Regions from separate parts of the Dactylosporangium salmoneum genome, predicted to be linked through region 3. Evidence: riboswitches for the same ligand, from Rfam matches in the RefSeq annotation. Region 3 holds a riboswitch; each other region holds the start of a gene.
What was found. Region 3 has a riboswitch for cyclic di-AMP ahead of ABD352_RS29805 (hypothetical protein). Riboswitches for the same ligand answer to the same signal wherever they lie in the genome.

Region 1 (4,027 bases), on a different contig from region 3:
GGACGGCGCCGGTCTGTGGCGGCTGCTCCGGGACACCGAGATCCTCTGAAGGCCCCTCAGGCGCGACCGGCGGCCGAGCTCACCGGTGCGCCCACCTTGTCGATCAGCTCGTCCAGCACCCGCTCCGCGTCGTCGTGCGGGACCTGGCAGGTGCCCGCGGCGAGGTGGCCGCCGCCGCCGTACCGCAGCATGACCGACCCGATGTCGGTGGGCGAGCTGCGGTCCAGGATCGACTTGCCCACGGCGAACACGGTGTTGAGCTTCTGCTTGCCCCAGATGGCGTGGATCGAGACCCGGGCCTCGGGGAACAGCGCGTAGATCATGAACCGGTTGCCGGCGTAGATGACGTCCTCGTCGCGCAGGTCGACCACGACCACGTCGCCGCGCACCCGGGACACCCGGCGCAGCTGGTCGACGAACAGGTCCTGCTGCTCGCGGAAGAGCTCGGCCCGCTCGGCCACGTCGGGCAGGGCGAGGATCTCCTCGACGTCCTGGTGGTCGATGCACGCGTCGATGAGCTGCATCATCAACTGGTAGTTGGAGATGCGGAACTGGCGGAAGCGGCCCAGCCCGGTGCGGCTGTCCATGAGGAAGTTCATCAGGCTCCAGCCGGTCGGCTGCAGGATCTCGCTGATGTCGTACTGCGCGGAGTCGGCCCGGTCGACGGCCTCCATCAGCTCGTCGGAGACGTTGGGGAAGCGCTCGGCCCCGCCGAAGTGGTCATAGATCACGCGGGCCGCCGACGGGGCCTCCGCGTCGATGACGTGGTTGGTCGCCTGGCCGCCGGTGCGCAGGGTCTCCGAGTGGTGGTGGTCGAACACCATGTGGGCGCCCGCGGCGTACGGCAGGTTGGTGAGGATGTCCGTGGGGCCGACGTCGACCGAGCCGTCCTGGACGTCCTTCGGGTGCACGAAGGTGATGTCGCCGATCAGGTCGAGGTGGCGCAGGAGGACCGCGCAGACCAGACCGTCGAAGTCGCTGCGGGTCACGAGACGGTACTTCACTGCAGATCCCCTCGCACGGGCGGGCCGGTCGACAGTCTCCCTATCGACCGGCCCGGCGCCAACGTGAGGATTAGCGGCTACAGGATGGAGAGGTGCACGTGGTTCGTGTGATCGCTCGACGGGTCGCCGGCCACGCCGCTGTAGTGGTGCCAGCCGGCCGCCGGTGTCCAGATCTGTTTGAACCAGATGACGTACATGACGCCGAGTTGATCGGCGTTCTTCACGAAGTAGGCGGCCAGCGTCGAGCCGTAGACGAAGTCGTCACCGGTGGCCACGCCACCGAAACCCTTCGTCTTCTGCACCGAGAAGTCGCAGGCCCGGCCCTTGGGGTGCTCGTAGGGCCCGCTCGGGCGGAAGCACGCGACGAACCGCGTGAACCCGTCCTTCTGCGCCTCCTGCATCGCGTGCATCATGCGCGGGGTGATGCAGCCGGTGGTGGTGGGGTCCTTGACGCTGCACGACTCCTTCGGCAGCGAGCCGTTGGCGTTGCGCGGCGTCGGGTCGGCCACCGGCAGGTTGGCGGAGACGAAGCCCTTGCTCGGCCCGCCGGCCAGCGCGAGCGCCTTCTCCGCCGCCTTCTTCTGCTGCTCCATGGTGGCGACCTGCTGCTGCTGCGAGGCGACCTCGTCGTCGAGCGCCTTCTTCTGCGAGGCCTGGGCCTCCCGCAGGTGCCGCAGCTGGCGAAGCAGGTTGTCGTTGTGGTGGGCCAGCTCGTTGATGGTGCTGGCCCGCTCGGCGAAGCTGTCGGGGCTGTCCGCGTCCATCAGCGCGGCGAACGTGGTCAGCGGCCCGGTCTGGTAGGCCGCGATGGCGATCGCCGAAACCTGGTCCTGGAGGGTCGCCAGCTGCGCCTCGGTCGCCTGCAGCTGCACGGTGAGCTCGGCCTGGTGCTTGACCGAGGCCTCGAACTTGGCCTTGGCGTCGGTAAAGGCCTGGGTCGTCGACTCCAGGACGGAGGCGAGGGTCGGATTGGCGTCCGCGCCCTCGTTGCCGGGATCCCCCGGCTCGGCCGCGGCGGGGGCGGCCCCGATCCCGCCGAACGCGATCACGGCCAGCAGCGCGACCAATCCGCGCCGGTAGTGATGTCGCGATGACATCTGGTTCGTTGTTCCTTCCGTCGGCCGCCGACCGGGTTAGCTGACGGGTTCGGGACGGAACGACCCCTACCACCGCTTCCGGAAGGGCTTCCGGGAGGGCGGATTCACCCCAACGCAACGGTGGGTCCCCGGCTCGCCACGGGCGGCGATTGGGCGGCAGTCACGCCCGCGGACGTGACCGTGGGTCACTGTACCGACGGGGCGGAATTCGCGCACCGCACCGTTTGTGCGTAGATCCGCTATGAGGGCGTTCAGTGACACGGATCACTCGTGGCTTCAGGGGTACGTCAGGATCTCCACCGATCCGCGTAGGGTCGCCCGTAGGCCACGCTTCCTGGGTGAACCTTCGGTACCTCGCCCTCGCCGGGATTGCCGCCGCCGGTGCACTCGTCATCGACGGCCATCTCGACCCGGACGGTGACCTGAACCCGTGGTCACTCACGGTGAGTGACTTCGCCGTCTCCGACCGCGGTGGCGTGGTCGACTGGGCGATGGTCGTCATGGCCGCCGCCTCGGTCGCGCTGCTGTTCGCCCTCCGTCGCTCGGGTGCCCGGGTGGGGGCCTGGGTGACGGCGCTCTTCGGGGTCTGGGCGGCGGGGCTGACGGTGGCCGCGCTGGTGCCGACGGACGAGCCGGGGTTGCCGCTGTCGGCCGCGGGTGCGGTGCACCGGTACGCGTCGGTCGCCGCCTTCGTGGCCCTTCCCGTGGCCGGCTGGCTGCTGGGCGGCCGGTCCGTGCGGGTGCTCGCCGGGCTGAGCCTGGCCTGTGCGCTGGCGATGGTGTATTCGGCCTTTCCGGGCGACCGCGTGCTCATCGGCCTGGCCGAGCGCCTGTTGCTGGCCGCCGAGGCGGCGCTGCTGGTCGCCGTGGCCCTGGCCGCTCCGGGCGCCCGCGATCGGGCTGCTCGGCGGCGTGGCGCTGTCTCAACGGTACCGTAAATATTGTTCATAAAACGATGATGTTCACTCTTCGGCGTTCCTCCGGCTGATCGGATGTGCAGGTCAGGCCCAAAGCCGAAGGAGTTGATCGAGGGTGTCGAGAGTCCGCGCGCTGGCCATGCTCGCCGCGATGGCGGTGGTGAGCGGAGTGGTCGCGTTCTTCAACATGATGCCGGCCTCAGCCGCCGCCTGCGCCCCCGCGTGGCAGTCCACGGCGGTCTACACGGGTGGCATGACCGCGTCCCGCAACGGTCACAACTACCTGGCGAAGTGGTGGACCCAGAACGAGGCCCCGCCCGGCACCAGCGGCGTGTGGCAGGACCAGGGCAGCTGCGGCGGCAGCACCCCGACCAACCCGCCGGTCCAGACCGGCACGGCCGGCGCGTGCAGCTTCCCCGCGTGGGTCCAGGGCCACAACTACGTGACCGGCGACATCGTGAAGTTCACGGACGGCAAGTTCTACATCGCCGAGCACGACAACCCGGGCTACAGCCCCGTGATCAGCACCTGGTACTGGGACCCGTACTCCTGCGGCTCCTCGCCCACGACTGCGCCCCCTCCCACTTCCTCGGGCGGCGCCTTCGTGGTCAGCGAGGCGCAGTTCAACCAGATGTTCCCGGGCCGGAACTCGTTCTACACGTACTCGGGCCTGGTCGCCGCGCTGTCGGCCTACCCCGCCTTCGCCCGCACCGGCTCCGACGAGGCCCGCAAGCAGGAGGCCGCGGCCTTCCTGGCCAACGTCAACCACGAGACCGGCGGCCTGGTCTACATCGTCGAGCAGAACACGGCCAACTACCCCGCGTACTGTGACGCCAGCCAGTCCTACGGCTGCCCCGCCGGCCAGGCCGCCTACTACGGCCGCGGCCCGATCCAGCTGAGCTGGAACTTCAACTACAAGGCGGCCGGCGACGCCCTGGGCATCGACCTGCTGCACAACCCGAACCTGGTCCAGACCGACGCGGCCGTGGCCTGGAAGACGGCCCTGTGG
Region 2 (4,027 bases), on a different contig from region 3:
ACCAGCGCGTGGCCCCCGCCGGCTTCGGCCGTCACCATCCAGCCTGGGTGGCCCTCCCAGCGGTCGCCGTCGAAGGGGCGCTCGCGGGCGCCGTGGTGATCGGCCCAGAAGTCCGGCTCGGCGAACAGGTCGTGCAGATCGGGCGGCAGCGGCACACCGGGCACGATAACGGCAAACCGTAAAGGCGTTGCCGGGCGTGCCGATGGCCGGGTGGAGGGGTGTCGGCATGCAGGAACCGCAACAGCGCAAAGGGCGTTCGCTGCGCGCCCGGGTGTACCTGGTGGTCGCGGTGTGCGCCGTCCCGGCCGTCATCGGCAGCGCCGTCGCGCTCGTCGGGCTCGGCCAGACCCACGGCAGTCCAACGGCAGCTACACGCGGGTCCGGCTCTTCGTCACCGACATCATCCTGCTCGGGCTGGCCCTCGCGGTCGCCGCCGCGCTGCTGCTGACCCGCTCGGTGCTGGCCTCGGCCCGGCGCATCAGCGGCGTGCTGCACGCCGGGGACCGCACCCGGCGCATCGGCGCGAACCCCGACACCAGCGAGATCGGCGACCTGGGCCGGCAGCTGGACCAGATGTTCGAGGCGATGCAGGAGCAGGAGGACCACCTGCAGCGCGAGCGGTCTGCCAAGGAGGCCCAGCTGGTGCGCAACACGGTGCGCCAGCAACTGGCCGAGCAGAGCACCCGCCGGCGGGCCGGGGAGATCCTCGAACAGACCAGCGAGGCGGTGCTCACCGAGCTGCGCAACGTCATGGCCCAGGCCGACGCGGTGCTCGACGCGGCCGACTCGATCGAGCGGCAGGCGTCGTCGGCGCACGAGGTCACCCGTACCGTCGTCGGCCGGGCGTCCACCGTGGACACCGTCGTCGGCGCGGTCAACGCGAGCCTGGGGCGGGTCGACGGGATCGCCACGCTCATCGCCGGCATCGCCGGGCAGACCAACCTGCTCGCGCTCAACGCGACCATCGAGGCGGCCCGGGCGGGCGCCGCCGGGCGCGGCTTCAGCGTCGTGGCCGGCGAGGTGAAGGCCCTGGCCTCCAAGACCAAGGACTCCACCGACGAGATCGCCACCACGGTGGAGGCCCTCGGCGCGGACGCCGCCGCGATGGCCTCGGTCATCGCCGACATGAGCGACGGCGTGGTCTCCGTCGGCGGCGTCACCGCCGAGCTCAACGACGTCTCGGTGCGCCAGCGCGACGTCGTGCACCGGCTGGTGCAGAGCGTCCGCGAGGCGGTCGGCCGGGTCGAGGCGCTCAACCAGGTGACGGACCGCCTCGAGCGGCGCCGGCACAGCCGGGCCGCCGTCGAGGGCCGCACGACGATCCGCGTCGGCGAGCGCAGCCACGACGTGGAGATGCTCGACCTCAGCATCAGCGGGATGCGCTGCTCGATCGTGCCGGAGTGGCACGTGAGCGTCGGCGGCCGGGTCGAGCTGATCCTGGAGCTCGGCGACGAGCGCATCCCGGCCCGCGGCCGCGTCGTGCGCATCATCAACGGCGACTACGGCGAGGAGGCCGGGATCGAGTTCGAACAGCTCGACCCGGCCGCCCAGGCCCGCATCGAGGGCTTCCTGGACCATCTCCTGCGCCTGGAGCCGGCCCAGGAGATGGTCGCCGACTGACGTTTGCCGGGCGCTACGCCGAGTAGCCCCGGGCGGCGATCCAGTTGGCCATGTTCCAGGTCGACATCCAGTAGGTGCGCGGGCCGAACATGCCCGACGGGTCGGCGACCTGCACCGCCCGGCCGCGGTCGCGGTAGCCGACCAGCGTGATGTAGTGGCCGCCGGAGAACTCGTGGTAGACGCCGCTCGCGTCGGTGGCGCCGCCGACGATGTTGGCCACCACGGCCCGCCCGCCGCTCATCGCCGCGACGACGTCGCGCTGCAGCCGCTCGGCCTGGGCGCCGGTGGCCTGCTGGCCCGGGATCCAGTGGGTCTGGTACTCGTCCTTGCCCAGCACCCCGTTCATCGCCCGGGTCACGTCGGCCGCCGAGTTCGTGCCGTTGACCGTGGTACCCAGGCGGGAGGCGACATCGCCCTGCGACATCGAGACGCCAGAGGAGGTCAGCGCCATGCGGGTCGAGGCCGGGCCGCAGTAGTAGTAGTTAGGCTGGAACTGGAAGTCGTAGTCGACGCTGTGCTCCTCCGGCGCGGTCAGCAGCGGGTCCGGGGCGGGCGGGTCTGCCGGTTTGCCGGGGGCGGCGGTGGCAGGTGCGGGCACGGCCGCCGCGGCGACGTGGGCGTCGGCCGGGTCGGACGTCTCGTGGAGCACAGCGGCCGTTGTCACGGCGGCGGCGAGCATGGCGGCCGAGCCGATCAGCGCGGGGATCGGCCGCCTGGCCAACGCACGCCGACCGGCTTCCGCCCTTCGCGCAAGCTTGGGCAGGTCGAGATCTGGGTAGCGCACAGCGGAACTCCTTCCGGTGCCGCCTACCGGGTTAGCTGACGGATTCGGGCGGGAAAGATCGCCCTACCACCGGACCGTGAGGGCCGGCGGATTCACCCCGGGACTGGAATGGGTCCCCGGCTCGCGTACGCGACTCGGCGGATCAGGGCCGGCGCCACCCGTTCGGATGGCAGAGGGTCCGGCCCGGACGCCGCGACATTACTGAGCGGTATCCGGGCCGGGAACTGGGGTCCGAAATGCTGCGACCAGGCGGTCAGACGGCGGCGAGGTCCATGCCCCGGCGGCCGGTCGGGTTGAGATCGGCCAGCTGGAAACGGTCCGGCCAGGCGCGTTCGTAGTGCTCCTCCGGGAAGTCCGACGGGCTCGATCCGGTCTCGAACGCCGCCCGGACGTCCGCCGCGTAGCGCTCGTTGCGCGGGCACCACGGGGCGGCCGGGATGTACATGACGTTGCCCCAGCCGCGCTGGCGCCGCACCGGCGCGACGCTGTGGATCATGTCGCAGTGCCACCACACGGAGTCCCCGGCGCGTACGTCGGGGATGCCCGCCAGCGCCCGCACGAGCAGCGGGTGCCAGCGCTCGTTGGCCGGGAAGACCTGGTTCACCGTCACGCCGCACATGTCGTCCTCGGGCACGTCGGGCAGCAGCGGGCGCAGCATCAGGTACGCCATCGCCGCCGGAATGGGGACGGTGTGCAGGACGCCCTGGTCGTGGTCCATGTCCGACAGCGCGGTCCAGCCCTGGAAGGTGCGGAAGGCCGAGCACATGGTCGAGCCCGGGTACTGCGGCCCGTCGGTGCGGTAGGCCGCGTCCCAGGGGTCGTAGTCCTGCACCGAGCCGTCGAACAGGTGCCGGAACGCCCGCTGGTAGGACTCGGTCATCCACAGGTCGAGCGTCCCCGGGTCGAGATGCGGGTTGAGGCCGGCCGAGTCGGCGCCCTCCGGCCGGCGGCGGATGCGGTCCGGATAGAGCGAGTCGCGGTCCGGGTCGAACCACCGGACCCCTTCCGAGTCGTACTTCCACTGCCGGTTCAGGAACGCCTGGACCCGCGCCATGCGGTCGCTCGTGCGGGCCTGCATCTGGGCCGGGGACCAGTAGATCGGGTAGATCTCAGGCCGCGAGCCGACGGTGCCGAAGAAGTCGTCGCCGGGGCCCCGGTACTGCTCGAAGAAGCGGTTGCCCTCGACGTACTCGACGATGTTGCGATCCCAGCCCAGCGCCTGGTCGCGATCGAAGTGCCCGCGCACGACCACGCAGCCGCGGCGGTGCAGCAGCTCGGCCTGCTCGGCCGGGACGGTGCCGGCGGCGATGTCGGCGTAGTCGATGACCGGCCAGACCTGCTCGCCGCGGGCTCGCGCCGCCTCGATCTGCTCGACCTCGGCCTCGACGCGCCGCTCGACCGCGGCGAAGACCTCCTCCACGGTGCGCCCGGACGCCGCGATGCGGGCCCGGATCGCGGCCTTGACCTCGCGGATCGCGCCGGACAGGTCCGCCGGCGTCTCCTCCCAGTGCGGCAGGGCTGGTGCAGACACGGCCGCCTCCCTCTCGTTCTAGTCAGGACTCCTTATTTGTATTTTCGACGGTACGCACCCGTCCCACTTCTAGGCAAGACTCCTGACTAGAA
Region 3 (4,027 bases):
CCCGCTGCCAGGCGAGTTCCGCGACACGATCGAGTACGAGTACGGCAGTCCGGTCGACGTGGTCGTCGATCCGCGCGGCCTGCTCGGGCCACGCCTCGCCGCCGACCTCGACAGCCGGGTGTTCGACGTCATCGCGCTGGTCGGTTTCGCCGGCTTCGCCGCGACGGTCGCCGCCGCAACCGCGGTCGGCCGCCGCGATCCTGACCAACCTGCGCCAGCTCCTCAAGTAAGGCCGTGACCCGATCACAGGAAAGACCGAGCATTGACGGCGCCGATCGTGTGAGGATGCTCGGCATGTCTAGTCGCGCACTGAGCTTCGGAGTGGTGGCGGAAGCATACGAACGGTTCCGGCCGGGGTACCCCGCGGAGCTTTTGGACATGGTGATGCGGTACGCGGATCAGCCGATTCTGACTGCCCTCGAGATTGGCGCCGGGACGGGCAAAGCGACCCGTTTGTTCGCGCAACGGGGGATCGCGGTCACCGCGACCGAGCCCGACGCGGCCATGCTCGCCGAGCTGTGCAAGCACGTGCCGGGGAACGTCAGGACCGTGCAGGCCGCGTTCGAGGACCTGCGGCCGGGCGAACGGCATGGGCTGGTGTACGCGGCAGCGGCGCTGCACTGGACGAGCCCGGAAGGTCGGTGGCCGCGCGTGGCCGCGCTGCTGGAGCCGGGTGGCGTGTTCGCCTCGTTCGGTGGATCGGTCCAGCTGGCCGACCCGGTTGTGCAGGAAGCTGTCCGCGCGGCCCGGGCGCCGTTCTTGCACAGCGACGAGATTCCGTCTCCGGACGGGACGCCTCCGGGACGTGAGATGCAGTGGCCAGGTACGGAGCTGCGACAATCTGCGTGGTTCGCCGATGTTCAGCAGTCCGTGATCGAGCGGCGCTTCACGATGAGTGCTGGCGACTACGTTGGCCATCTCTCGACCATCTCGGCGTATCTCGAATTGCCGGCCTCGGAGCAAGAGGAGGTATATAGCCGGATCAGGCAGGTCCTGCCCGAGACGGTCGAGGTTGCCGCCGACATCACCGCCCATTTCGCGCGTCGGCACCGCGAGCGGTAGTGCCTCGATCGTCACGTCACCGGCTCACGACGTGACGGCGGCGACGACCTGCTCGGCGAGCGACTGCCACTTGGCGTAGGCGTCCGGGTACGCCGACACCTGGACCGTCTGTGCCGCCACGGTCACCGCCATCTGCTCCCAGCCGTTGACCTCGGCGAGTGCGGCGTAGAAGCGCTGTGCGGCCTCCGCCGGGTTCATCAGCTCGGCGACGGTGCCCCAGCTCGGCCGTTGCTGGAACAGCCCGACCGAGTCGTGGTCGCTGCCCACGCCCTCGTTGGGCAGGTTGAGCGACGCGGGAACGTTGGAGTTGGCGAGGTTGTGCAGGTGGCTTTCCTGCAGCGCGGTGGCGATCGCCACGACGTAGGCGCGGCTCGGGAGGCCCTGCTTCTGCCCGGCGCGGATGATCGCGACGGCGTTGTTCATCTCGGCCTGGGTCAGCCCGCCGACCGCGGCGATGACCGCCGGCGCCGGCGCGCGGCTCGGCGGCGCGGTACTGCCCGCCGGTGACGGCTTCGGGGCGGCGCTCGCCGGTGCCGGTACCGATGCCGATGGTTGCTGGCTGGGCACGTCGCCGGTGCGTTGTTCGCTGCGGGAAGCGCGGCGCTCGGCGTCCGCCGCCCGGTCGTACTCGCGCTGCGTCGACGGTTCGGACTGCGCCACGGTCTGTGAGCGGCCGTTGTGCGAGGAGACCAGCAGCAGCGCGCCGATGACGGCGAACGCGATGACGGCGCAGGCCGAGGCCAGGCTGACGTGCCGGCGGACCGCCGAGTGGCGGCCGCGTCGCGCGCGCCGCAGGTGCCGCGGTCCGCCGGTCTTATCGGCCGGCACGGATCCTCCTCATAGCCGGGAAATGGTTGGGTTGCGTGGGGTACTGCACGGAAACCTCGACAGACGTCATCGCCGGCCCGCGCGTCGCGGGGCCGGTACGGAACAAGGGGGCGCACCACCGACCGTCCACTGGGGACGGTGCTGGTCGCGGATCCGTGGCGGGGGCCGGCGTGCGGCCCGGACGGTCAGCCGATGTGGCCGCGTCGCCGGCGTGCCGGGCGGCCGGCGGGGCGCTGTGCCGGGGTATGGTGCGGTTCGAGGGTCTGCATGCGCTGCTCCTTCCGGTGCCGCCTACCGGGTTAGCTGACGGATTCGGGCGGGAGGATCGCCCTACCTTGCGGCACGTGGCCGCGCGGATTCACCCCAGTGGAGCTTGGGTCCCCGGCTCGTTCGAGCACGACTCGGCGGGCCGCCGCGCTGTCACCTGGAACGGTGACAATCAGCGGCGGGCCCCATGACCATAGCCGCTCCGGACACGCAGGTGAACCCCTCGATCGGAACTGCCGAGGTGCTGCTAGCACCCCGGCGACCTGCGACTTTGCGGCGAAAGTGACGCACGTCGACGCGGACGGCGCGGGGCCCGGAGACGTGTGTCCCCGGGCCCCTGGTGCCTGGCTGCGGTCAGCAGGCCCCGTTGTCGGTCCAGACGTTCTGGCTGTTGTTGCCGGGGATGTCACCCTGGGTCCACCACTTGGCGGTCCACTTGTGGCCGTTGTAGGAGGCGGTGGCCCCGCCGCTGTAGGCGGTGCCCGCGCTCCAGGCCGCCGGGCAGTTGCCCGTCGGCGTGGTAGTGGTACCGCCACCGCAGGCACCCTGGTCGGCCCAGACGGCGGCGCTGCCCGGGGTCTCGCCCTGGGTCCACCACTGCGCCTTCCAGGTGTGGCCGTTGTACGACACGACCGCGCCGCCGGTGTACGCCGTGCCCGCGTTCCACGCCGCGGCCGAGCACGTGCCCGTGGAGGGCGACGTGGACGGCGACGACGAAGGCGACTTCGACGGGGACGCCGACGTGGACGGCCCCGTGCTGCCGGTCGGCGTCGGCGACGAGGTCGGGCAGGCCGCGGCGGAGCCGCTCACGTCGGTGACGATCTCGTTGACGAGCACGGCGCTCGGGTCGTTCGACAGCGCGTACACCATCGCGCCGCCCAGGCCCTTGCAGTGCGCGTAGTCGATCTTCGCCTTGATGGACTGCTTCGTCTCGCCGCTGAAGAACTCGGTGCCGTTGTAGAAGTACGACGACAGCGTCACCGGGTCCCAGTAGGTGTACGACGGGTTGTCGACGAACCCGGTGAGCTCCTTGTAGGCGGCGACGCCGGCCTGCTGAGTGAGCGGGCGCGCCGAGGACGGGCCGCTGGCCGTCGAGTACAGGCCGTGGCTGCTGCCGGCGGTCACCCCGGTCCAGCCGCGGTAGTACAGCGGCACGCCGACGGTCAGCTTGGCGGCGGGGAAGCCGCCGGGGATGCCGTACGCGCTGCTGCCGGTCGTCCACGCCTTGACGGCGTTGTCCACGGTGTACTTCTCGGTGCCCGGCGGCACCGGGTTCATCGGGTCGCTCGGCGACTCGTAGATCGGGCTCTGGTGGTTCGTCGGCCCGGTGGCGTCCCAAGCGCCGTGCATGTCGTACGTCATGACGTTGGCGTAGTCGAGGTACTGGCCGATCTTGTCCGTCTCGACGTACTTGATCTTGTCCTGGCCGGCCGGCATCGCCGCGGTCAGGTACATCTTCTTGCCGCCGTTGGCCGCGCCGTACGCGTCGAGCTGGCTGCGCAGCTCGGCCAGCAGCAGGGTGAAGTTCTGCTTGTCGTTGGCACTGGCGTGGTTGCCGGTGTGCCCGCCGCCGCCCGGGTACTCCCAGTCGACGTCGATGCCGTCGAAGATCCCGGCCGCCGTGCCGGCACCGCCGTAGCCGCCCTGCACGGGCAGGTTGCCCTTGATGAACATGTCGACGCAGGAGCTGACGAGCTTCTTGCGCGAGGCGTCGGTGGCGGCGACGTCGGAGAAGTACTTCGAGTAGGTCCAGCCGCCGATCGACACCAGGATCTTCAGCTTCGGGTACTTCGCCTTGAGCTTCTTGAGCTGGTTGAAGTTGCCCACGATCGGCTGGTTCCAGGTGTCGGCCACGCCGTCGACGCTGATG

Region 1: another riboswitch for cyclic di-AMP. It lies ahead of ABD352_RS03900 (coiled-coil domain-containing protein); the one in region 3 lies ahead of ABD352_RS29805 (hypothetical protein).
Region 2: another riboswitch for cyclic di-AMP. It lies ahead of ABD352_RS32730 (C39 family peptidase); the one in region 3 lies ahead of ABD352_RS29805 (hypothetical protein).

The regions. Positions count from the first base shown of each region.
Region 1 is NZ_BAAARV010000005.1:243,430-247,456, reverse strand. It holds gene ABD352_RS03910 (App1 family protein phosphatidate phosphatase) at 1-49, shown strand, start outside; gene ABD352_RS03905 (exopolyphosphatase) at 57-1,004, opposite strand; gene ABD352_RS03900 (coiled-coil domain-containing protein) at 1,082-2,101, opposite strand; cyclic di-AMP (ydaO/yuaA leader) riboswitch at 2,111-2,267, opposite strand; gene ABD352_RS03895 (DUF998 domain-containing protein) at 2,440-3,039, shown strand; gene ABD352_RS03890 (glycoside hydrolase family 19 protein) at 3,134-4,027, shown strand, end outside.
Region 2 is NZ_BAAARV010000063.1:19,215-23,241, forward strand. It holds gene ABD352_RS32720 (hypothetical protein) at 1-155, opposite strand, end outside; gene ABD352_RS32725 (methyl-accepting chemotaxis protein) at 292-1,620, shown strand; gene ABD352_RS32730 (C39 family peptidase) at 1,634-2,404, opposite strand; cyclic di-AMP (ydaO/yuaA leader) riboswitch at 2,410-2,554, opposite strand; gene ABD352_RS32735 (YbiU family protein) at 2,658-3,935, opposite strand.
Region 3 is NZ_BAAARV010000056.1:44,013-48,039, forward strand. It holds gene ABD352_RS29795 (DoxX family protein) at 1-238, shown strand, start outside; gene ABD352_RS29800 (class I SAM-dependent methyltransferase) at 295-1,062, shown strand; gene ABD352_RS29805 (hypothetical protein) at 1,087-1,890, opposite strand; cyclic di-AMP (ydaO/yuaA leader) riboswitch at 2,164-2,307, opposite strand; gene ABD352_RS29810 (glycosyl hydrolase family 18 protein) at 2,512-4,027, opposite strand, start outside.